Regions from separate parts of the Effusibacillus lacus genome, predicted to be linked through region 1. Evidence: riboswitches for the same ligand, from Rfam matches in the RefSeq annotation. Region 1 holds a riboswitch; each other region holds the start of a gene.
What was found. A riboswitch is a leader RNA that binds a small molecule or an ion and turns the genes downstream of it on or off. The one in region 1 is predicted to bind cyclic di-AMP.
Positions count from the first base shown of each region.

Region 2: linked by a shared signal. The riboswitch ahead of EFBL_RS11070 (C40 family peptidase) and the one ahead of EFBL_RS08905 (APC family permease) in region 1 are both predicted to bind cyclic di-AMP.
Region 3: linked by a shared signal. The riboswitch ahead of EFBL_RS00625 (C40 family peptidase) and the one ahead of EFBL_RS08905 (APC family permease) in region 1 are both predicted to bind cyclic di-AMP.

Region 1 is NZ_BDUF01000046.1:43,151-47,565, forward strand. Features, by position in the region: partial or broken gene EFBL_RS21170 (carboxyl transferase domain-containing protein) at 1-132, shown strand, start outside; gene EFBL_RS08905 (APC family permease) at 220-2,043, opposite strand; cyclic di-AMP (ydaO/yuaA leader) riboswitch at 2,161-2,288, opposite strand; gene EFBL_RS08910 (HlyD family secretion protein) at 2,529-3,704, shown strand; gene EFBL_RS08915 (ABC transporter ATP-binding protein) at 3,711-4,415, shown strand, end outside.
Region 2 is NZ_BDUF01000057.1:105,393-114,771, reverse strand. Features, by position in the region: gene EFBL_RS11080 (Crp/Fnr family transcriptional regulator) at 1-580, shown strand, start outside; gene EFBL_RS11075 (S-layer homology domain-containing protein) at 740-3,397, shown strand; cyclic di-AMP (ydaO/yuaA leader) riboswitch at 3,544-3,674, shown strand; gene EFBL_RS11070 (C40 family peptidase) at 3,675-4,361, shown strand; gene EFBL_RS11065 (hypothetical protein) at 4,531-4,830, shown strand; gene EFBL_RS11060 (S8 family serine peptidase) at 4,893-6,863, opposite strand; gene EFBL_RS11055 (DUF2254 family protein) at 7,013-8,605, shown strand; partial or broken gene EFBL_RS11050 (hypothetical protein) at 8,668-9,379, shown strand, end outside.
Region 3 is NZ_BDUF01000003.1:85,429-94,807, forward strand. Features, by position in the region: gene EFBL_RS00600 (DUF3054 domain-containing protein) at 1-93, opposite strand, end outside; gene EFBL_RS00605 (hypothetical protein) at 186-383, opposite strand; gene EFBL_RS00610 (b(o/a)3-type cytochrome-c oxidase subunit 1) at 493-2,142, opposite strand; gene EFBL_RS00615 (cytochrome c oxidase subunit II) at 2,165-2,632, opposite strand; gene EFBL_RS00620 (cytochrome c oxidase subunit 2A) at 2,666-2,830, opposite strand; gene EFBL_RS00625 (C40 family peptidase) at 3,159-4,046, opposite strand; cyclic di-AMP (ydaO/yuaA leader) riboswitch at 4,048-4,176, opposite strand; gene hemG (protoporphyrinogen oxidase) at 4,518-6,032, opposite strand; gene hemH (ferrochelatase) at 6,038-6,970, opposite strand; gene hemE (uroporphyrinogen decarboxylase) at 6,987-8,024, opposite strand; gene hemQ (hydrogen peroxide-dependent heme synthase) at 8,191-8,937, shown strand; gene EFBL_RS00650 (P-II family nitrogen regulator) at 8,973-9,320, shown strand.

The sequences.
Region 1 (4,415 bases):
GCATCGGAACTGGTGGTGGACGGAATCATCCCGGCCAATTCCCTGCGGGATGAGCTGATCAAACGGTTTGAGGCGTATTCTTCCAAGTATCTGGTGTTCTCCGAACGAAAACATCCGGTTTATCCGGTGTAGTAATTGGGCAACTGGCCATGCACGAAAACAGGTCACTTGATGGACCTCGGCTCCTGTAGTGACCTGTTTTCAATGATTTATGGGAAATTAGTGGTGCAAGTGAAACGGTATGGTTGATACAACCACATCTTTTCGATAAATCAGTACGGCTTTGAGTAACAATGCCGTTTGGTTGTGCAATAATGCATGCCACCATTTCTTGACGATGAATTGTGGGACAAGTACCGTAATAAACTCATCCTCTTCTTTTTCTTTTTCAAGAGTATCAATGTACTTTAAAAGCGGCGAAATCAAGGTCCGGTAAGGGGAACGCAAAATAATTAATGGGACGTTCGGGTTCCATTTCTCCCACTTTTCCCGCATTTGTGCTGCATGTTCGTCGTCAAAATCGACTGTTACGACCACAACATCATCCGAAATGCCTTTTGCATACGCAATCGATTGAGCTACCACTTTACTGATTCCGGAGATCGGGATAATCACTTTCGTCTTGACTTTCTTCGGAAGCGAGTGCAGATCTACGCGTAATTCCTTGCCAATTTCGTCATAATGGTTTCGGATCAGATAAAACATCCAAACCAACAAGGGTATGGCAAACGCGACCATCCACGCCCCTTCGCTAAATTTGGAAACAAGCGTGATCAGCGTAACCAGTCCGGTAATTACTGTTCCGAGCCCGGTCACCGCAATACGGAATAGTCTCTTGCTTTTCTCGTTCAGGAATCTTTTTACCAATCCCCATTGAGCAATGGTAAAGGACAGGAAGACACCTACCGCATATAAAGGAATCAAGCCGTGCGTGTCGCCATTAAAACTTATAATAAGCAGAATGGACAGCACACTTAACAATACGATCCCGTTTGAAAACACAAGACGATCGCCTCGCATGGCCAAATTACGAGGAAGGAATCGGTCTTGGGCAATGATGGAAGTTAACTGTGGAAATCCGGTAAAACTGGTATTGGCGGCCAAAAACAGAATGAGCATTGTCGCCACTTGAATGAGGTAATAAAGTGGCCCCCGTCCAAATACGTGCTCCGCAATTTGGGATACAACGGTCTCATGTTCTTTTGGGGCTATACCGAAAGCATATGCCAGCAGCGTAATTCCAAAAAACATCGCCCCAAGCAAAAGAGACATCCACATCATGGTGATGGCCGCATTGCGAGGAGCCGGAGAACGAAAAGACGGGACACCGTTGCTGATCGCTTCAACTCCTGTCAAAGCGGAACATCCTGAAGAAAACGCGCGGAGCAACAATAAAGCGCCTGTCCATGTAACTATGTCGCCGATCTGGTTTGCAGCCTGGACTTCATAACCATGCCAGCCCTCTTTCCAGATTTGGGTCCCTCCTACACCGATCATAACCAAGATCGAAAAAATAAAGAGGTAGGTGGGGTAAGCGAATACTGTGGCCGATTCACGGATTCCCCGCAAGTTCAAGAGCATAAGGGTGAGCACCAGAAAAACAGCAAGCTCCACTTTCCATGGAATCAACACGGGAAAGGCGGATATCAGCGCTGCTACACCGGAACTAATGCTGACGGCAACTGTCAAAACATAGTCGATCATCAATGCCGCACCAGCCATTAGACTTGAAGGTATATTCAAGTGCTCCCTGGCAACGACATACGCTCCCCCGCCTGAGGGGAAGGTATGAACGATTTGACGGTATGAAAGGGTAACGACAAGCAACAATACCAAAATGCTGATCGCAATTGGGATGGAATAAACATAAGCACTGATCCCGATGATGGACAGCACGAGTAAAATCTCTTCCGTAGCGTAGGCCACCGATGAAAGAGCGTCTGAAGAGAAGATAGCCAACGCTTTCCATTTGGGCAATTTTTCATGGGTCAATTGCCGGGTACGTAATGGCGAGCCGATTAGTAAGCGTTTAATCTGATCAATTGTCATAATGGGTACTGACCTTCCTTCGGATTTCGTTTATTTGGAAAACAAGGAACAAAAAAAACCACAAAGGTAGTATTTCCCTTGTAGTCATAGGCATGACAAACTCAAGTTGATTCCTCCTCTCCAGCTACGCTTACGGGGTTAGCTGACGGATTCGGGCAGTGGAGTTGCCCTACGCAGTTTCTGCGATTCACCCCAAAAAATGTGGTTCCCCCGCTCTTTCGACTCAGCGTAATACGATATGAAAATCTTCCCTGAACATAATTCCAGATCCGATAAATTGCAATTGCCAAAAAACACGATGAAAACGGATACAAGCCTGTTTTGATTATTCCTTAACTTGAAAATGAAAGCTCACGCAAAAAAGGAAGTTCCGTTTAAAATATTTCAGAAACTCCCCCTTGACGGGAGACTCAAACAAGAGTAGGTTAAAATTGCAAAGTGAGTGATTACTCACTTTTGTGCGAGAGGAGGATGTCTGGATGAGAACCAAAATCATGAAAGCCACGGCAGTGTTCTTGCTGTTAGTCACGACAGGCTGTTCGGAGGAGCAGACTTTTGCGGGAACGATTGAAGGCAGGGAAATTCCGGTGGTGGCCCAGGTGTCCGGAACGATCGTGGCTCTGGACAAGGAAGAGGGAGATGCGATTACCACCGATACCATCCTCGCGAAAGTTGACGACAAGATCTTAAACTGGCAGGTGAAAGAAGCGGAAGCGGCCCGGGACGCTGCCCTGGCAAGACTTGAAGAAGCCCAGGCGGGGACCCGCAACCAGCAGATTCAGCAGGCGGTGGCTTCCATCAACCAGTTTGACGCACTGGCAAGCCAGTCCAAAGCCCGAATGAAACAGGCCAGTGCCACTTTGCAGCAGATGCAGGCACAAGTTGCGCAGCTCAAGAGCCAATTGGACGGGGCCCGGGAAACATTGGCCTATCAGGAGAAGCAGTTCAAGAACGCGGAGACGTTATATGCCGCCAAGGCCATATCGGAAAGAGAGTGGGATACCCAGAAAGAACTGCTGAATCAGGCAAAGACCCGTGTGAATCAGTTGGAAGCCCAATACCAGGCAGGCCTGGCGCAGATTGATGCGGTCAACGGCGAGGTGGCGGCGGCGCAGGCGCAGGTGCAGGCAGCGTCCGCTCAGCAAAAGTCGGCAAGAGCGCAATTGTCCCTCCTGGAAGAGGGCTCAACCGCATACACGATCCGGAATCTGTTGGCCCAGAAAGACCAGGCGCAGGCAAGGCTCGAACAAGTCAAAGAACAACTGGAAAAATCGGACGTTCGCTCCCCCATCAAAGGGATCATCCTGCGCAGGCATGTGGAATTGGGGGAAATGGTGAAGCCGGGCACTCTGCTGTTTACCGTGTTGGACCCCACCAATCTTGAGGTCACGATGTACGTTCCGGAGGCTGACCTGAATCTGGTTCAGGTGGGCAAGGAAGTGACCGTGCAGGTGGATGCCTATCCGGACAAATCCTTTGCCGGGAAGATCGTGCGAATCAGTGAGAAAGCGGAGTTTACCCCAAAGAATGTGCAAACCACCAAGGAACGGACGAAAATGGTGTTTGCGGTGACCGTCCGGTTAAGTGAAGGAATGGGGGAACTAAAGCCCGGAATGCCGGCTGATATCCGCGTGTCCTCTGCCGATGGGAGGTAACCCGGCATGGAATATGCGATCAGCTGCGAGGGATTGACGAAAGACTTCGGGAATCGGCGTGCTGTCGACAATGTGACCATCTCCATTCCGAAAGGGAGCATCTATGGGTTCTTAGGGCCGAACGGCTCGGGCAAATCGACCACCATCCGGATGCTCTGCGGATTGATGACACCCACATCGGGAAGCGGGCAGGTTCTGGGCTTTGACATTGTCAAAGACTCCGAATCCATCAAACAGCGAATCGGGTATATGTCGCAGAAGTTCAGCTTGTACGAAGATCTTACGGTGAAGGAAAACCTTGATTTTTACGCGGGGATCTATGGGCTCTCACCGAAAGAAGCAGCCGTCCGCATCCAAGAGTTAATCGAGCTGGCAGATCTGGCGGGTCGGGAGAAACAACTGTCCGGTACGCTGTCTGGCGGCTGGAAGCAGCGTTTGGCACTCTGCTGTGCCCTGCTGCACAAACCGGAGCTGCTCATCCTTGATGAACCGACTGCGGGCGTGGACCCCGTTTCCCGCCGTGTCTTCTGGGATATCATCCATGGGATGGCGCGACAGGGGATTACCGTGCTGGTCAGCACCCATTATATGGATGAAGCGGCCACTTGCGATCAGATCGGGTTTATTTTTTTCGGGAGGCTGCTGGCGGTTGGCACACCGCAGGAATTGATGCAGGGACTCGGCAAGGACAATCTGGATGATGTGTTTATC
Region 2 (9,379 bases), on a different contig from region 1:
GCCGAAGCGAAATTATATTTTTACACCTGACGAACCAAGCAATGCGGTATACCTGTTGAAGAAAGGACGGGTTCGCATTTCCAGGCTGTCCGATACAGGCAAGCAGTTTACCCTGGTTACTCTGGAACCGGGTGCGATCTTCGGAGAAAGTGCGTTGTTTGGCGACGAGCCCCGCAAATATTATGCGGAAGCGCTGGATGATGCCTATATCTGCAAGATTGACAAGAAAGTGTTTGAAGAGATTGTTTCCCGCAACCCCAAGGTATCACTGCGGCTGGCCCAGATTGTGGAACAGCGGCTGGAGGAAGCCCAGGAGCAAATTGAGAATCTGGTGTTCTACGATGTCCAAACCCGTCTTGCCCGACTGCTCCTGAAGCTGGCAGACCTGCACGGGGAACGGGTTCCCGGCGGTGTCAAGATCGGGATCAGGCTCACCCACGAAGATATGGCGAGCCTGATCGGATCCACCCGGGAAACCACCAGCAAAATTCTCAACGAATTTAAGGCCGCAGGCCATATCGACGTGGAGAAAAGGCAAATCATATTGCTTGACCAGAAAGCGCTGGCCGACATGCAATAAGACAGGTTGAAGACCGGGCAAAGAAATGCCCGGTTTTTTTCATATTTGCAAAGAGGGAATTTGTATGATTTTGTCGAAACAGATAGGAGGGAAAATTTCCCTTCTTTTCTATTTTGTTTCCAAAACCATACTTCATATAAAGGGAGAGGACAATACGGCATGACGCAGAAATGGAAAGCACTCGTATCAAGCCTTCTGGTATTCCTGTTGTTGTTTGCCTCCGCATCTTTTAACACGGCAGCTGCCAATGAGGCCAACAATTTCAGGGATCTTGGGGCAAGTCACAATTGGGCGCTGAAAGACGTTGCAAAGATGTCATTAAGACAGATCATTCAGGGGGACGGGAACGGCAACTTCCTTCCGGACCAGTATGTGTCCCAGGAACAAGCGGTCGCCATGGTGATTCGGGCATTGGGATTGAAAGGGGAAGTCGATCAATACGATCCGGCCGCCTATCAATTGCAGTACCGCAACGTGTCAAACTGGGCAAAACCTTATGTCGCCATAGCAGATCGGTATCGACTGTTGAGATGGGAAGAGGAAAGCCGGTTTGACGGTATCTCTGCCGCATCGAGGGAATGGGTGGCTCAACTGCTTGTACGGATGATCGACAAAGAGGATGATGTCAGCCAGTACAGCCAGACGGCAAGCAGCTTTGCCGATACGGACAAGATTCACGCTTGGGCACTGGATTATGTGAAACTTGCCTCTTCCGATGCCTATGGATTGATAAAGGGCATACCCAACGCTAACGGAACGGTGAATTTTAACCCCCTGGATTTTGTCACCCGGATCCAGCTGGCAGCGCTGATCAGTCGGGCAGAGCCGTTTCTGACGGTCCATCGTGACACCGAATTGCAAGGAGATATCGTATCGGTAACCGGAAATCAGATGGTTGTCCAGACTTCCGCAGGGCTTCAAACGGTTACTCTCACTTCAGGCACCCTGGTATTCAAGAATGACAGACAGGCGAATGCCGCAAGTCTGGAACCCATGCAACCGGTTCTGGTGATTGGCAAGCCGACTGCAGCCTATATTGAAGTCCTGGACGAGTCTCGACGGGTGGAAAAAGTCAGCGGGACTCTTGTGAAGGTATACAAAGACCTGAAAGCGATTGCGCTGTCCGACAGTTCCAACAACCTGAAAACCTATGAACTGAGTGAACAGGCAACTTATCGTTCTATAGACGGAACTTTAACTTCTTTTGACGGGCTCTCGGAAAACGATACGGTGGAACTGACGATCCTCCGGGGGAAAGTGATTTCCGTTTACCGGTTGGCAGGTGGAACATCGACCACAAACGCGGGAATTATCTATGAGTGGGACCAGGCCAATGGTCTGTTGACCCTGCAAAAGCTGTCCGGCACTCCACAAATCTATCGGATCGGTTCTGCGGTAACGGTCACCTATCCGGACAACCGTACCACGGGACTGAATGACTTGTTCAAAGGCATGGAAGTTGAATTGACAGTTCTGGACAACGTGGTATCTAAGATTCATGTCAAGACGATTGTGGAAGAGGGAACGGTCATATCCCTGTCGTCTGACAAATCGATCCTGACTTATGAAAAGAATGACGGGACACCCAGCGTACGAAAAATCGCGGCGGATGCCACGATCAAGTATGGCAGTGGCGCGACGGCCCTCCTGTCCGATCTGCAGGAAGGCGACAAGATCGTCATTCATATTGCCGATAACGGTATCAAGAGCCTGACAATCAGCAATCGAACCGGGCAATCTGTTGGCGAGCTGTCTGATTTGTATATTGAAGGGACAGTGGTAAGCCTTGACGAGAACGCCAAAACCCTTGTCCTGAAAGACAACAGCGGGGAATTGAAATCTTACGAATACGACACCCTGCCGGAGCTGTATGTCAATGGAGAATCCGACCCGACTCTTGCTGATATCAAGAAGGACATGAAAGCCAAAATTCAGCTTTTCGACGACAAGATTGTCTATATTGAAGTGGACAACCGGATTGAAGGAACGGTTGTGCTGATTGATCCCGACAGACGAATCATGACTCTGGCACTGGATGGCAACACCCAGAAAAATTACTTTGTGGACAGCGACTATGACGTGAACATCAAGGACGAAAGCAGCGCCGACCTGTCTGATCTTGAACGAAACGATTATGTCCGGGTGGAACTGACCGAGACAAACAAGATCAAGGAAATTGATGTAAAAAGAGAACTGGAGTACAAAGTGACCGACGTGTCTACCAGCAGCAAGCGCCTTCGGGTGGAGGACGACGATGGCAACAGCGAAAGCTTGTATATCTATTCCGATGTTCGCTTGACTGTTCCCGGTATCAACAATCCCAAGGTAGATGATGTAAAGGAAGATGACCTGGTCAAAGCCACTTATTTCGGGAATGAACTGAAAGCGGTGGAAGTGCTTCCGGTAACCCGCGGTTTCATCACGAGCATAAACACCGCCAGAAACGAAGTTGCCGTGAAAAAGTTTGACGGTTCCACAACCACCATCACCTTCGGCAGTGAAGATACCGTCAAGGTAAACTCCCAATCCTACAGCCAGATCAACAGCCTGGCGGCGGGTGACCGGATTGAAGTCCGTTTCTCTCTGGGCAACAAGAAGATATTTGACGTCATGCAGAAGCTCGAAGGAACATTTTCTTACGTCAGCGACAGCGACTATCTCTATCTGATCGAAAGCGCAACCAGATACAAACTCGCCGAAAATCCGTACATCCATAAAGCAGATACTGGCTTGACCCTTCGCAATCTTAGCAAATATGACAAGATTGCCATCTATCTGTTGGATGATGTAGTCTACGAAATTGAGAAAACCAATTAATAGAGCGGAAAAACGGTTCCTGACCCGCAGGAACCGTTTTTTAGTAAAAATAGGCTGGAAGACCTACGTTTAGTAAGATAGCAGACTATTGAATTCCGACAGCATTCGTGCTATTTTTTAGAATGTGTGATAGTTTTTAGCATTTAATAGAAATCTTGCCGAATCTGACCATGAGTCAGTACGGGGGACCTGTAATTTGGGGTGAATCACCAAGAGTGTAGGGTACCCTCTTACCCGAACCCGTCAACTAACCTCGGAGGCATCAGGAGGAATCGATTTGAACAGGTTTTGGAAAGCTTTTGTGTTTGCGGGAGCACTTCTGTTTGCATCCGCGACCGTCTCTCATGCTGAAGCTGCGTCCAAGTACGGGGACAAGACACTGGAGAAAGAAGTCGAGGGACAAGAGGTCGCCACCCTGCAGCAGGACTTGCGAATTCTGGGGTACTTCAAATATCCGACCAATACCGGTTACTATGGAGAAATTACGGAAGCTGCCGTAAAAGCCTTCCAAAAAGACAATGCGCTTGAGCAGACAGGCAAGGTCGACCCTGACACCACCGGAAAGAAGATCGCGGAGTTGGCTGCCAAGAAGCTGGAAGAGATCCAGAAAAATTCCGGCGCGTTGCTGGAAACGGCAAAAAGCCTTGTGGGAGTTCCCTACGCCTGGGGAGGAACCACTCCTTCCGGATTTGACTGTTCAGGGTTTGTCAGGTATGTGTTCTCACAAAAAGGAGTCGATCTGGCTCGCACGTCCCATGACATGTACAAGCAAGGGACTGCCGTCACGGATCTGCAGCCGGGAGACCTGGTATTTTTTGCAACGTATGATTCAGGAGCTTCCCATGTAGGAATTTATCTCGGGGACGGACAATTCATATCCTCTACCAGTTCCCATGGGGTGAAGATTGACAGTTTCAGCAGTTCCTACTGGGGTCCTCGCTACTTGGGAGCAAGAAGAATATAGAAGAATATAGCTGTGAGCCAGCCTGTGCAGGCTGGCTTTCTCGTTCCATCGGGCCGGCTCCTGCCGTTAATCAACGTTCCAATTTTTTGAACTGCGTTGAGTCACAGGAAACCTCTTTTTGTCCTGCCACATACACTGCTAGGGAAACTTTCCAGAAGGGGACCGATGCATGTGGACATATGTATGGATTGCCATCATCAGTTGGTTTGTTTCCTACCTCCTCCTTTCGACAGCCCGCTTTTACAATCATTTGCTTGCAGACATCCTGCCGGAATTGGCGGAGGAATACCGGCACACCATTCAGTTTGACATCATCTGTTCAATCCTGGGGAGCCGGATGCTTCGAATTGCGCTTGTGATTCCCATCGCCTTCCTTTGCACCTTTATCATTCTGCCCTATGATCTGGCGAAACTCTGGAATTGGATGGAACTTCAGATTTCCCGTCTCCTGGGGAAGCGGACGTTATGAAAGCCATGGGCTGTACCTGGCAGATGATCTGCCTGAGGGTACAGCCCCCTCCCTTTTGTTCCCTATTTTGTTTGCTCGAAGCCAAAAAGTCTGCGAAACGGCCACCACCAAGGATCCCTTCTGACGGGAGTCCGTCTCCCCTCGGGCGGTGCCATTTCCTGTGACTTTATCTGCGCTTGCCGTACAGCTTCGGTTACATTAATCAATCCCCTTCCGTAATAGGGATCCGGTCCAGACGGCCCTACATCAGTGGCGGTCCGCAAAATGATGTCCCGAACTTGGGCGGACGACAGATCGGGGTTCATGGAGCGGATCAGTCCGGCCAGTCCGGCTACATGAGGGGAGGCCATTGAGGTTCCCGACATCGCTGCGTACCGATAATCCGGGAACGTGCTGGCAATAGACACCCCCGGCGCGGCGACTCCGGCATGAGAACCGTAATTGGAGAAGGTTGCACGTTTTGTATCCTGATCCACAGCTGTAACCGCCAGAACTTCCGGGTAGGCGGCAGGGTAGCTGGGCTGGTCGGTGTCGTCATTGCCCATGGCGGCCACCACCAGCGCATCCTTGGATACGGCGTACTGAATCGCTTGATGCAGATAGCGCGAGTCCTCATATTCACCAAGCGACAGATTGATCACTTTGGCTCCATGATCGGCTGCCCACCGGACTCCGTCCGCAATGTCAAAGACGGTGCCTGTTCCCTCGGCGTCCAGTGCCTTGACGGGCATTACCCTCGAATTCCAGTTCATTCCGGCTACGCCCTCGACGTTATTGGTTCGGGCAATGATCACACCTGCCACATGGGTGCCGTGCCCATTGTCATCGACCGGCCGGTTGTCGTCTGCGATCATGTTGTGACCTTCCACCAATTGACCGGCAAACTCCGGATGATCCAGATCAATTCCCGTATCTACAACCGCTATGATAGTGCTGGGAATGCCCGTTGTAGCCTGCCAGGCATTTTCAATCTTGATTTGCGGGAAATTCCACTGATACTTTTGGTACAGCCGGTCATTTGGCAGTTCGTTCTGCCTGAGAATCCTGTTAGGTTCGACCATCCGAACGCCCATTTTCTGAAAATAGGCTATCAGCTGATCCGTCGACTTGGTGTTTGAACGAAAAACAAAGGTAGGCATGGTATTTCGCCTTACAATAACACCATCGATCTCCTTCTGGATTCTTGATAAAGTTGCCGCATCCGGTTCTCTGTCAAATTGGACAACCACTTCGTTTCGTTTGGAGATGGTCCTGATGTCTTCCGATTTGGATCGCACCTGAACCGACGAGGTATTCCATTTGGTGCCGTCCACCGCCTGAGTAACAGGTTGTCCGGATGAGGAATGGGATTTCTCCGGATGAAACAGGATCCGGTCGCCATCCTGTGTATTCAGTTGGGTAATCGTACCCATTTGGTTGTCCACCTGATCCGCTACAGAACGGAGAAAGCCCATTTGCACCTCCGCGGCCAGGACGGAAGCGATTTGTGAACCGTTCAGAACCGGAACGGCAAGTGACATCAGCAGCTGGTCTTTGCCGCCATGCCCTTCGTAAAGATCGGATACATAGAACTGTCCAGACTTCTTGAGGCCGTTTACGCTTTCTTTCAGATACTGCGGCTTTGCCGCTGAGCCATGGGAAAATGTTTGTCCGTCGGCGGTCTGCAGCATCATGGCGCGAAATTGAGGGTGTTCCTTCATGGCATTTCGGATGAGCTGCTGCTTTTGGTTTTGATCTGCAGCATGTTCCAATTGGTTGGCCAGGTGTTGCAGGGCAAACCGGCAGTCCCTCACACACAAAGCGGTGGTAATCGCCATATCCTGGGCCGCGATCTGGGCCCGGCTTTGGGGACCGGTCACCTGTGCCCGTATGTCCCTGTTTTTGTTGTTCATGATCCGGGGATTCTGTGAGCCCGGATCGCTGCTGATCCGCTGCTGATTCTGGAGCGGCTGGTTGAAAGGACGCGAGCCAAAAACTGCAGTCATCGTGAGCAGAAGCGCCGCGACGACTCCTCCCAAAACATATCGTCTCATCAAATTCCTCCTTGACGTAAACGCGAATATAACCGATTCCCGTATCTTATTCTGTCACTGGAAGAGGAAAGCAAATCGTTAAATTTTTCTTGTCGGGGGGGCACATACTAGAACGAGCACTGAACTAGGGGGAAACGGGGAGGTCCTTGATGGCGCTGCATCTGTTTTTTTCCTGGCTGCTGACCGGGGCTGTTTTCGTATTCACACCCCCTGTGTTTGACGGGGATGCGGAGACAGCCCGGAACTACCTGAACACCATCGCAACAATACTGGCCACAATTTTCACCCTGTCCATATCGATTGTCATGGTGGCCATTCAGATGACCGCAAGCAAGTACACACACAGAATTCTGGATTTCTATGTGCGGTTTCCTTATAACATTTCCCTGTTCTCCTTTTATCTGCTGACTATCTTTCATGCCATCTACATGCTTTCCAAGATGCGCGAACTGGACAACGGGCTTGTGTCCAAGCAGATGGACAAATGGATCAGCGCGGATCTTGTGATGCTGATTGTCGGTTTTGTATGGCTGTTGGTTTACATGTACGCGGTTATGAAGCTGATGAAGCCCGAGACCATTATCGGCAAAATTGAAAAAGAGTATCTGATCTCCTATAACAGGGGGGAGTACCAGGAAGCGTTAAGCAAAATTGAACAGATTGCGGACATTGGCAAACGGGCGGTCAATGACATGGACACGATGACAGCGGTCCGATGCGTCAAAAACATTGCCGATATGCTGCACAATACCCGTCTGCCGACAGCCGAGCAGGACAAGGTTTTGTGGTACCACAAACGGATTGTGGAACAGCTGCAGGGATTGGCCAGCATCTCTTTCAGCCAGCGGGAGACAGTCGTTTCCGGGGCCATTCTGCGAGAAATGTTCGAAATGGGGATCAAGTATGTGGAAAGCGGCTCACTCAAAGCGGCGGGAGTTATCGTGGAGGGCTACACTATGATTGTAATCAACAGTCTGGCGGGGCAGCAGCAGTTGAATATGATTGCAACTGTGGTAAGCCACATCTATGATATCTGTTGTGAGGTGGTCAGGAAGGGAACTGACAAGGAAGCGGTTCACGGGTTCGTGATTTCGGCCTTTCACAACCTGCAGGAAATTGGCAGACAGGTTATAAAGAGCGAACTGCACGGACATTCTTTTGTCGCCCGGCATGTGGTCTCCAATGCATTTGGCCGCTTGCTGGCTGCGATTATCGAAAAGGACGGGCCGATTTTTCCGCATCCGCTGATATATGAACTGTTCTACGAATATGTAAAACTCACCAAGATTTTGTTTGACAGCGGGGATTTGAAAGATGTCCTGACGATCACCACCTGGATGCGGGAAGAGATGCTTCCGAACATGGGCGACCGGGGTGTAATTCACCCTTATCTGTATCTGTTCATGCTGTTGTCTTCCACTGCCCTTTATTTGCAGCGAAAGCCGGTCGTCACCGTGCTGATTCGCGCAATCGGGAAATACTTTGAACCGGATGCCGAGCTGCTGGATCAAATGAATGCAAACCGGCTGGATATTCGCCATTTGTATGATTATCAGGAACCGGAGCGGTATTTGACAGAAGTCTTCCTGCTATGGGAAGGGTATTACCGCTATGCCCGGAAGTTCCCTGAAGGACCGAAGCATGCGCTGGATGTGGCGTCCCGGTTGCTGAAAAATCAAGGGGAGTGGATCGATCTGTTTGATGGTCTTTCCCCTGGTGATTTTTTGCCCACTGAAACCTGATCGTGGTGGAATCAACCTCCTTCTGCCAGACATAGACTTGTCTATAGGGAAGGGGGGCTTGTATGCGCAAAAATTACCGGCAGGGAATGCGGGTGCTGGTTCTGGTGCTCTTGCTGTTGGTTCATCATACTCTGCTGACGGTCGTGCAGAATGTACTTCCGTTTCCGAAAACCTTCGCCCGGGAAAAAACAGTGGGCACAAGCTACGGTTCTTTGCCTCCTGTTACGATATCCGATGGACAGTTTGCTTTCTTTGACGGACAGTCGATCCTTGTGATGCAAGCGGGGGGTTCCGATCCAGCACAAAAACAACGAATTCCCATCCCCGACCCAACGTTTCGGCAAGCGACCGATTTTTTCCTGACGGATGAGATAGGAATGTGGATTGCTGACAACAATCTCATTCTCGCCCAACGAAACGGCACCGTATGGGGAAAGCCGCATAACTTGGGGACGGCAGTGGCATTCGATGTCCGCCGGTCCGGGGACAGTGTGTTTGTGGTGGCAAGCGATGACAAGGAACTGCGAATCACGGATCTTACAAACGGGGACCAAGAGTGGAGTTCGATCCGGATTCAGGATGTGACAAGGATCGAGACGGCTGTTCATTCAAACGGCAATTTGTTGATCCTTTCCCTGGCCGACTACGGTTCGGCCGCTCAGGCTTTCTGGTGGACAGAATGGAATCCTCTGTTGGAAAGGGTGGTCAGACAGTCAAAGATCCTGGTTCACAATGGCGGGGGACGAATCGGTGATTTTGAGTTCGGACTTGCGG
Region 3 (9,379 bases), on a different contig from region 1:
TTGAAACGTCGTATACGTCTTATGTTCCGATTGACCCATTAAAGCAAACAAAATCAGCATCAGAATGTCCCCAGCAAGCAGCAGCCACACCATGTAAAAATCCCCCATTCCCTGGTTGGAATAATTTTAAATCCGCAAACCATTGTACCATAAAAAAACATCCACCCGGCAATTGGGTGGAAATTTTAAATTTCTTGCCTTCTTCGTTTTGCAATCGCTTTTAGCAAAAGGATTGCCACAGCGTAAGTGGCAGTGGCCAGCAGTGTTGTGACAAACCAGGCATCGGTGCCCAGTGCCAGATACAGGAGCATGTGAAACAAGAAAATCAGAACCAGCCATACGCCCAACTTGATTGTGTCAATAAAGTTCCAGAACGTATTCATCTTAACCTCCGAACTGTAGACCTGTACGACTTTCCCAGTTTTCCCATGTTCGGAGCACCCCATGCAAAAAACGGCATGCCCTTTGAGCATGCCGTTTCTTTAAAACTGTTTACCAGGTTCTTACACCCGGTGCGCCAGGTGGCGGATTCTGAATCATATCGGCAATCGGATATCCGTATGCCACCAGGATCAAGATAACTGCAACCGAGATCCAAACCGGCCAACGCTCGAGGATACGCGGAGTTTCGGCTGCATCTTCTGCAACGTCGCCCATCGGATATTCCTGTTCACCTTTCGGAGCTTTGAATGCAAGATAGAGCACAAGACCTACCTGCAGCATGGCTGCAAAGAACAGGAACGCACCGCCAAGAGCCGCGAGTTTATGAAAAGGAATCCAACTGAGAGCTGTCGGATCATTCATGTAAGTGGTACCGGCAGTACGGCGCGGTCCGCCCAACAAACCAAGGGTATGCATTGAACCGGACATGAAGATCATACCGATCGACCAGAGAACCGCTTGCAGTCTGCCCAGCTCGTTGGTTGTCCGGGTCATCTTCCGGCCAGTCAGGTGCGGAATCAACCAATAGCTTACACAGAAGAAAGTCAATGCAACCGCAGTACCTATGGTGAGATGGAAGTGACCGGTTACCCAGATGGTATTGTGAACCACTTGGTTTAACTGGTTACTTGCGTTAATGATACCGCCCGCACCGGCAGGAATAAACCAAAGCATAGCCAGGAACAGGGAGAAGAAACGGGCGTCCTTCCAAGGCAGCTTGCGGAACCAGCCGAACAGCCCGGTGGCACCTTTCGCACGTCCTGCCAGCTCAAAAGTGGCAAACATTGTGAATGCAGTAATCAGCGAAGGAATCGCAATGGACAATGTCAACGCAACATGCAGGAACTTCCATTTCGGATCAATACCCGGTTCCATCAATTGATGGTGGAACCCGATCGGAGTGGACAAAAGAACAAAGATGACGAACACCAGACGGGTAATGGAATCACTGAATACTTTCCCGCCGATAATTTTTGGCATGATCAGATACCAGGTCATGTAAGCCGGCATCAACCAGAAGTACACCAACGGATGTCCGAAGAACCACAACAGCGTGCGACTGAGAAGGACATTCACGGTGTCTACCATACCCAAGGACCAGGGAATCAACTGGAACAACACTTCAGCCGCAACCCCAAGGGTACAAATTTGCCACAATGTCATGGTTGCCACTGCGGTAAAGAGGAAAAGGGGTGAAAACTTGCCAGGGTTATTCCGTTTCCAGTTGCGATATTCGGCAAACATGCCCCAGCCGCCGATCCAGCTTCCCACAACTATCAGTGCGGCTCCAATATAGAAGAAGGGCGACGCTTTCATCGGTGCATAGAACGTAAACAGAACGGAAGCATCATTCATAAGAACGGTAATGACTCCCATTACGGTGCCAATCAACATCACCCAGAAACCAACCCAGCCAAGCTTTAATCCAAGCGGAGTCAGTTTGCCGTTTTGAACCCTTGCAATACCAGAGAACAGAAAACCTTCGATAAAGAATGTGGTGAACACCAGACCCATCAATACACCATGGGCGGTCAAGATCTGATAATAGTTAAGCCAGGTGGGCAGTGTAATCAATTGAGCTCGATCCAAGCCCTGAAGCAATCCCGCAATCGCTGCAATACCGAATCCGATAAATGCAACCAAGATATAGGAAAGGCTCAGCTTCGCCGCTTTTTGGTCCACTCTTACTTCTTGTGTCATTTGTGGTGTCACTCCTTTCCCCTTACTTTACGATAACTTTTGCCATCATCATGTGGTGAGCCGCACCGCAGTACTCGTTACACAGGATCAAGTACTCGCCCGGCTTGTCAAACGTATGGGTAACTTTGTTGACATGACCCGGTACAACCATCATGTTGACGTTTGTTCCAGGAATTTGAAAACCATGCACTACGTCTTTACTGGTGCTGATAAAAGTTACTTTCGATCCAACCGGAACTTCGATTTGATTGGGGTTATACCCGAAAGCAAACGAAACCATCACAGCTTCATATTCATTGGGTCCAACCTGTTTGAGACCTGGTTTGTCGAAGGGAGCGGTTTGTTCCACCTTTTTAGGATCTACCCTTTGAAGATCACTTGGTGGAGTCATTCCCATTGCAAACGCGTTAACAAAAAGAGCAACAATAAATGCAATAATTATTCCGCCGCCAAACATCAACCAATACTTTTCATAGCGATGAATGTGCATGCCGGAACCTCCTTTCCACTCCTTGGGCTGTTTTTAATTCCGACTCAGAAAAAGAAAGAACACACCAAGCCAACTCAGTGCGATAAAAGTGCCCAACAGCATCACCGAAGCAAAAGTGCCTTTCAGCGAAGGTTCTTTTTCCTCCGTGCCGGACTGTGGTGAAGTCGGGTTCGTGATGCGCGGTGTGGTTTCGCTCATGTCTTTTCCTCCCCTCTTATCCGTTCAAATATTTGTCAAACAAATTTATATAACTTTAATTCGAGTATAGGTTTAGAATTATTATTGCGGTATAGGGGAGTTCCCTGAAAAAACCATAGGGGAATTCCCTGATACGAAAAAAAACCTGTAAAATCAAGATTTCAAAGCAATTATGGAAATTTGTTGAATAATTAGAGGCAGACACAAAACGTTAAAAAAGCTTCTCTCGAAGCATATTCAGGAAGTTAGGGCGCAAAAAAACCGCCTGATTCGGTCAGGCGGTTTGAAGATGAATGAAGTTTGCTGTTTCAATATGTCGGATATGCGGTTAGAGACGTTTAGCTCCTATATATCGTGGGCCCCAATATGGATTATTCAACGGTACAATTTTGACTCCGGAAGAGCTTGTTGCCGAGATAAACTGGTTATCTCCTACGTAAATGCCCACATGGGAAGCGCCAGGAGCATAGGTGGTATGAAACACCAGATCCCCAGGTTGGAGCTCTGTGACAGGAGTGCCCAGCTTATAGATCTCAGCAGCTGTTCGAGGCAATTGAACACCGTTTTGGGCAAACACATAGTTTACGAATCCCGAACAATCGAACCCCTTGGGGCTTGTCCCGCCCCAAGCATAAGGAACCCCTACATATTTCTTTGCAATGTCCACGACACTGGAGACAGCGGCGGTTTGCTTTGTCTGAAAGCCGGAACGGGAGGCAAGTACGGGCGCAATCGGGGTATTTCCCTGTTTGCCCGTAATAATCAGGGCAGTCGCCGTATTCGAGTCCCAGTTGACTTTCATGCCAGCAGTCTCTGAGACAAAGCGAAGCGGCACATAGGTTCTGTTCTGCAGCAATACCGCATCTGTATCGAGCCGCACTGTTTTTCCGTTGACCTTCGCACGGTCATCTCCCGTCCGCAAGACAACCTCCATGTCGTTGTTCTTCAGGGTCACTTTAATTTCTTCGCCTTCCTCAACCCAATCAACCTTGTATCCCAACTTTTCCGATATGAAACGAACCGGAACCTGGGTTCGTTGGTGTTCGTCAATAAACGGCTGCGCGTCGGGAAATTGGACAAGCTGGTCATCCACTTGGATGTGAACGTTGTAGTCCGGTTGAGAGGAAGTCGAACCGGCCGCTTCCGCCGATGAAGACAGGAAAGTCAAAGCGGATACGGTCCCTGCAATCGTGAGGATTTTCAAAGATGCATTCACAAGCTGTTCCTCCTTTAGCCTCCGAGGTTAGTTGACGGGTTCGGGTAGAGGTACCCTATGCCAGCTAAGCAATTCACCCCATAAAAATGATCCCCCGTACCGACTGGGTCGGATTCGGCCTTATTTGTCGCTTTACAGATATTCGAGAACAACCCCTTCTTTCCTACCGTTGACGACAATCCAATTTATGGTAACGGCCGCTCCCTCCACTCATTCCCTGCCTTCAGTTAGATGCCACCTGCAAAAGGTAAGCAAAAATAGCACTGTATTCCAGGCTTATTTTTGAGGATTCAAAGGTACTCCCAGAAATAGGACTGTTTTTCAGCCCTATATGCTACTTCTGGTTTACTCACCTTGAGAATCCCCTGAATAAGACTGAAAATCAGCTCTATTTCTGAAGCGACAAACAAAAAATAAAAAATAAGGCTGACACTCAGCCTTATTTCCACAATAGATGCATTATGTAAACTTTTATTGCATTAAATACCCCAAAGCGGTTTCCGCCGTGTCTTTCCCCTGTTGAATGCAATCGGGCACACCGAGTCCCTTGTAGGCAGCGCCTGTGAAAAAAAGGCCAGGGTATTCTTTGGCAACTTCCTTCTCGAAAGCGGCCAACCGTTCAAGATGACCCACCGTATACTGCGGCATTGCCTTTCGCCAGCGGGTAATCCTCACAAAAATCGGTTCCGCTTCAATGCCCATCGAATCTTTCAGATCCCGCTTCACCTTCTCCAGAATCGATTCATCCGGTTCGTCGACGATATCTTCGTCTCCCGCACGGCCTACATAACAACGCATCAGAACTTTGTCCGGCGGGGCGGTATGCATCCACTTGGAAGAAATCCAGGTACAGGCCGTTATGTTCCGGCCTTCTTTCTTGGGAACCACAAACCCGGTACCATCAAGCGGATACGGAACGTCGGCGGCATGAAACGCCAACAGGACGTTGCCGACGGAAACATAAGGGATCTTCTCCAACAGTACCAAAGACGGAAACGACTGGGGCAAAACCCTGGCAGCATCGTAAGCCGGAGTGGTCACAATCACCGCATCCGCCTGAAACGTTTCCCCGTTCTCCGTCACGACTCGATACAATGCAGTACCGCCAGCAGCCTCATCCGTTTCTTTTTTAATCTCGCGAACCGCGGTCGAAGTATGGATCAATCCACGGCCAATCTCATCCGCCAGTTTGTTGACCATTTGCACCAGGCCGCCGCGCAGCCCGAAAAACATCGTAGTAACCAGCGGCTTTCGATCGGGAGAACCGGTTCCGGAGGAAGAGGGTGCTATGCCTTCTTCCGATTTCGGTTGCGGAACGGATTTCGCCGGGGCACTGCCCGCTTTCGCCTGCTTTGCCTGGGCCAGCATGCCGAGAATCAAACTGCCGTATTTTTTCTCCATCTGTTCAAACTGCGGATAGGTGGCACGCAAGCTCAGATTCCGGGTACTGCCTGCATAGATGCCGGCCAGCAGCGGTTCCGCCATCTGGTCCACCACTTCATCCCCCAGCCTGCGGGCCAGAAAACCTCCCAGCGATTGATCGCCGGAAGGTTTGCTGCGGGGGATCAGCAGATCCATGGCTGCACGGATTTTGCCTGATATCGTAAGCAGCCCGGTTGTGGCAAACGGAACGAACTGGGTAGGGATTCCAACGTTGAGCCCCGCCGGTATCCGATGCAGTTTTCCCTCATGCAGAATGTATGTCTTTTTGTTGTTTGGATTCGTCCCCACAATATCACCGGTCAGTCCCAGGTCACGGCACAGGTTCAATGCCGCCACCTTGCGGGCCAACAGAGCATCCGGCCCCTTCTCCATCACAAAACCTTCATGGATCTCTGTCGAGATTTTGCCCCCGAGCCGGTTGTCCCTCTCAAACAGAAGAACCCGCAAAGGGATCCCCTTTTCACGGGCTTGCTTTTGCAAATAATAAGCGGTGGTCAGACCGGTGATCCCGCCGCCGATCACGATGACCGTTTTGTCAGTCATGTCGATCATTCCTTTGCTGCATGTTGTCGCACCACAGTTGCCAGTGCCCGCAGGAAGTCCTCGTCTGCATTGAGCATGGCGGTCCGCACGAGTTTGATTCCCACCTCTTTCGCTAAGGCCTGGGCTTCGATGTCAATGTCGTACAGAACCTCTAAATGATCTGCTACAAATCCAAATGGACATATCACCACATTGTCTGTTCCCTGTTCTGCCAGTTCCCGTAAGACATCCAGGATATCGGGACCCAACCAGGGTTCCGGGGTCCGTCCTGCGCTCTGCCATGCAGTTCCCCAGTTGGAATGTCCGGCCCGCTGCGCGATGGCTGCTGCCGATTCCCTGATCTGATCCGGGTATGGGTCATTCATCTTGAGGATTCGTTCCGGCAAGCTGTGGGCTGTGAAAAGCACTTTGACCCCGGGTCTTTCCGCTTCTGAAAAATGGGACAGTGCATCCCGCAAACGCCTTTCCATGGCATCGAGATACAGTGGCTGCAGATGCCATTGACGTACATAGTGAATCCGGGGTCCGCCGTACTGCTCAACCCCTTTTTCCGCCGCTTCGATATATTTGGCAATGCTCATCGTGGAATAGTGCGGGGCAAACACAAAGCCGACCGCTTCCCGGATACCGTCTTCCACCATTTGCCTGACTGCGTCCTCCACAAACGGCGCGATGTGCTTTTTCCCGCTATACATACGATAGGTAACGCCGTCTCCATTGCCGTTCAGAATCCGGCCCAGGCCTTCAATCTGGTCATCCGTAATCTTGTTCAGCGGGGATACGCCACCGATGGCCTGATAGCGGTCAATCAAATCCTGCAGCAGTTCCGGCTCCGGCTTGCGTCCGCGACGGATGTGTGTGTAATACTCTTCCACCTGGTCCAGGTTGCGGGGAGTACCGTAATCCATTGCCAGAACTCCAACAATGCGGTTGCTCATATCCTCACCTGCACCTCTATTTCAACTTGGAAACGCTGTATTGATGAACGAATTCCGTCAGCTTCCGCAGGGTTTCCCCTTGCACTTCCGGGAAGATGCCGTGTCCAAGGTTAAAGATATATCCCGGATGGGCCATTCCCATATCCAGTATTTCCTTTGCTTTCTGTTCGATGACAGGCCAGGGGGCCAACAGCAGCGCCGGATCCAGATTGCCCTGCAGCGCAAACCCGGTTCCCACACGTTCCCGTGCCGAATCAAGCGGCACTCTCCAATCGACCCCAATTACGCTGACCGGAAGCTCCTTCCAAACGGTAAGCAGTTCCCCGGTGTTGATGCCGAAGTAGATGGTCGGGGCATCGATTTCCTTGAGCGCTTCAAAGATTCTCTTCATGGTTGGAAATACATACTGCCGGTAGTCACTTGGCGAGAGGCTGCCGATCCAGCTGTCAAAGATCTGGACCGCCTGGGCTCCTGCCGCCACTTGCCCCTTCATATATGTAATGATCATGTCTCCAAGCTTGTCCATCAGTGCGTTCCATACTTCAGGCGCTGAGTACATCATTTGCTTGGTCTTGTAATAGTTCTTGGATGGACCGCCTTCGATCATATAGCTGGCAAGGGTAAACGGCGCTCCTGCAAAGCCGATCAGCGGGACTTCCAGTTCCCGTTTGAGAATGCGGATCGTCTCCATGGTCTTCGGCAGGTCGCCTTCCGGATCCAGTTCCCTGAGACGGGTAACGTCTGCCATTTCTTTGATCGGATTCGCGATGACAGGACCGTACCCGCCCTTAATATCCACATCAACCCCCATGGCTTTGACAGGGATCATGATATCGGAAAACAAGATGGCAGCATCTGTGTTCAACTGTTTGACCGGCAAAATCGTCACTTCGGCACATACGTCCGGAATCTCGCAGATTTCCATCAGACTGTACTTCTCTCGGACTTTACGGTACTCGGGTTGATAGCGTCCCGCCTGCCGCATGTACCAGACAGGGATGTGTTCCACCGGCTGTTTCCTGCATGCTCGCAAAAAAGTATCATTAAATGCCATAGTTTCACCACTTTACCACTTGTTAGAATCACTTCAGTTATACCGCAAATCACCTTTCGGAGGCAAATGAACTTCTTGTGAAGACACCTTTCTCCCAAATCATTGGATGCGTCTTCACAGTATGGTATACTAATTCCCGAATGACATAGAAGGAGTGAAAGCCGACATGGGTGAATTCTTACATACACTGGACGGATGGTATGTCCTCCACGATTATAGAACTGTTGACTGGGCAAGCTGGAAAGCCCTCCCACGGGAAGAGCGGCAGGCTGCAGTCGATGAATTGCTTACCCTGATGCGCGGATGGCAATCGATTGAGGAGAAGAAAGAAGGAAGTACTGCTGCGTTCACCATCGTCGGGCAAAAGGCGGATCTGCTGTTCATGAACCTCCGCCCCACTTTGGAAGAACTGGGCGAACTGGAGACAGCCCTGAACAAAACCCGGTTTGCCGAGTTCCTGATTCCGGTCTACTCTTATGTATCCGTTGTGGAACTGGGCAACTACCTTCCGAAAGAAGGGGTCGATCCTTATGCGGACCCGGTCATTCAAAACCGCCTCTACCCCATTTTGCCCAAGATGAAAAATGTTTGTTTCTACCCGATGAACAAAAAGCGGGAAGGCAATGACAACTGGTACATGCTGTCTCTCGAACAACGCCGCGATCTGATGCGGGCCCACGGTCTGACCGGACGCAAATATGCGGGCAAAATTGTCCAGATCATCTCCGGTTCCACCGGCCTCGATGACTGGGAATGGGGCGTCACGCTCTTCTCCGACGACCCGCTCGAATTCAAAAAGATTGTAACGGAGATGCGCTTCGACGAAGTCAGCGCCCGCTTCGGCGAATTCGGCGAATTCCTGGTTGGAACGCGGATTGACGGGGAACAGCTGGCAAAATATCTGGAAGTGTGAGGGGACAAACTGTTTTTGTTACGGAGTGATTCTTTATGAAGAAAATCGAGGCTATCATCCGTCCGGAGAAACTGCAGGATGTGATATCGGAACTGCGTGAAGTGGGTATCACCGGTTTTACCGTGATTCAGGCACAAGGACGGGGCCAACAAAAGAATTCTACCGGGGTGTACCGTGGCCACACCTACTCCATAAACCTTCATCCAAAACTCAAAATGGAGATTGTCGTCTCTGATTCCTTCGTGAAACCGGCCATTGACGCCATAATCAAAGCTGCCCAAACGGGTGAAATGGGAGACGGAAAAATTTTTGTCTACCCTGTACAGGAAGCCTACAACATTCGTACCGGAAAAATTGATGAAACCATCGACGAATTAAAGTAACGATTTCCCTCTGGCAGCAGAGGGATATTTTTTTTATAATTTATGTCATATAATATAAC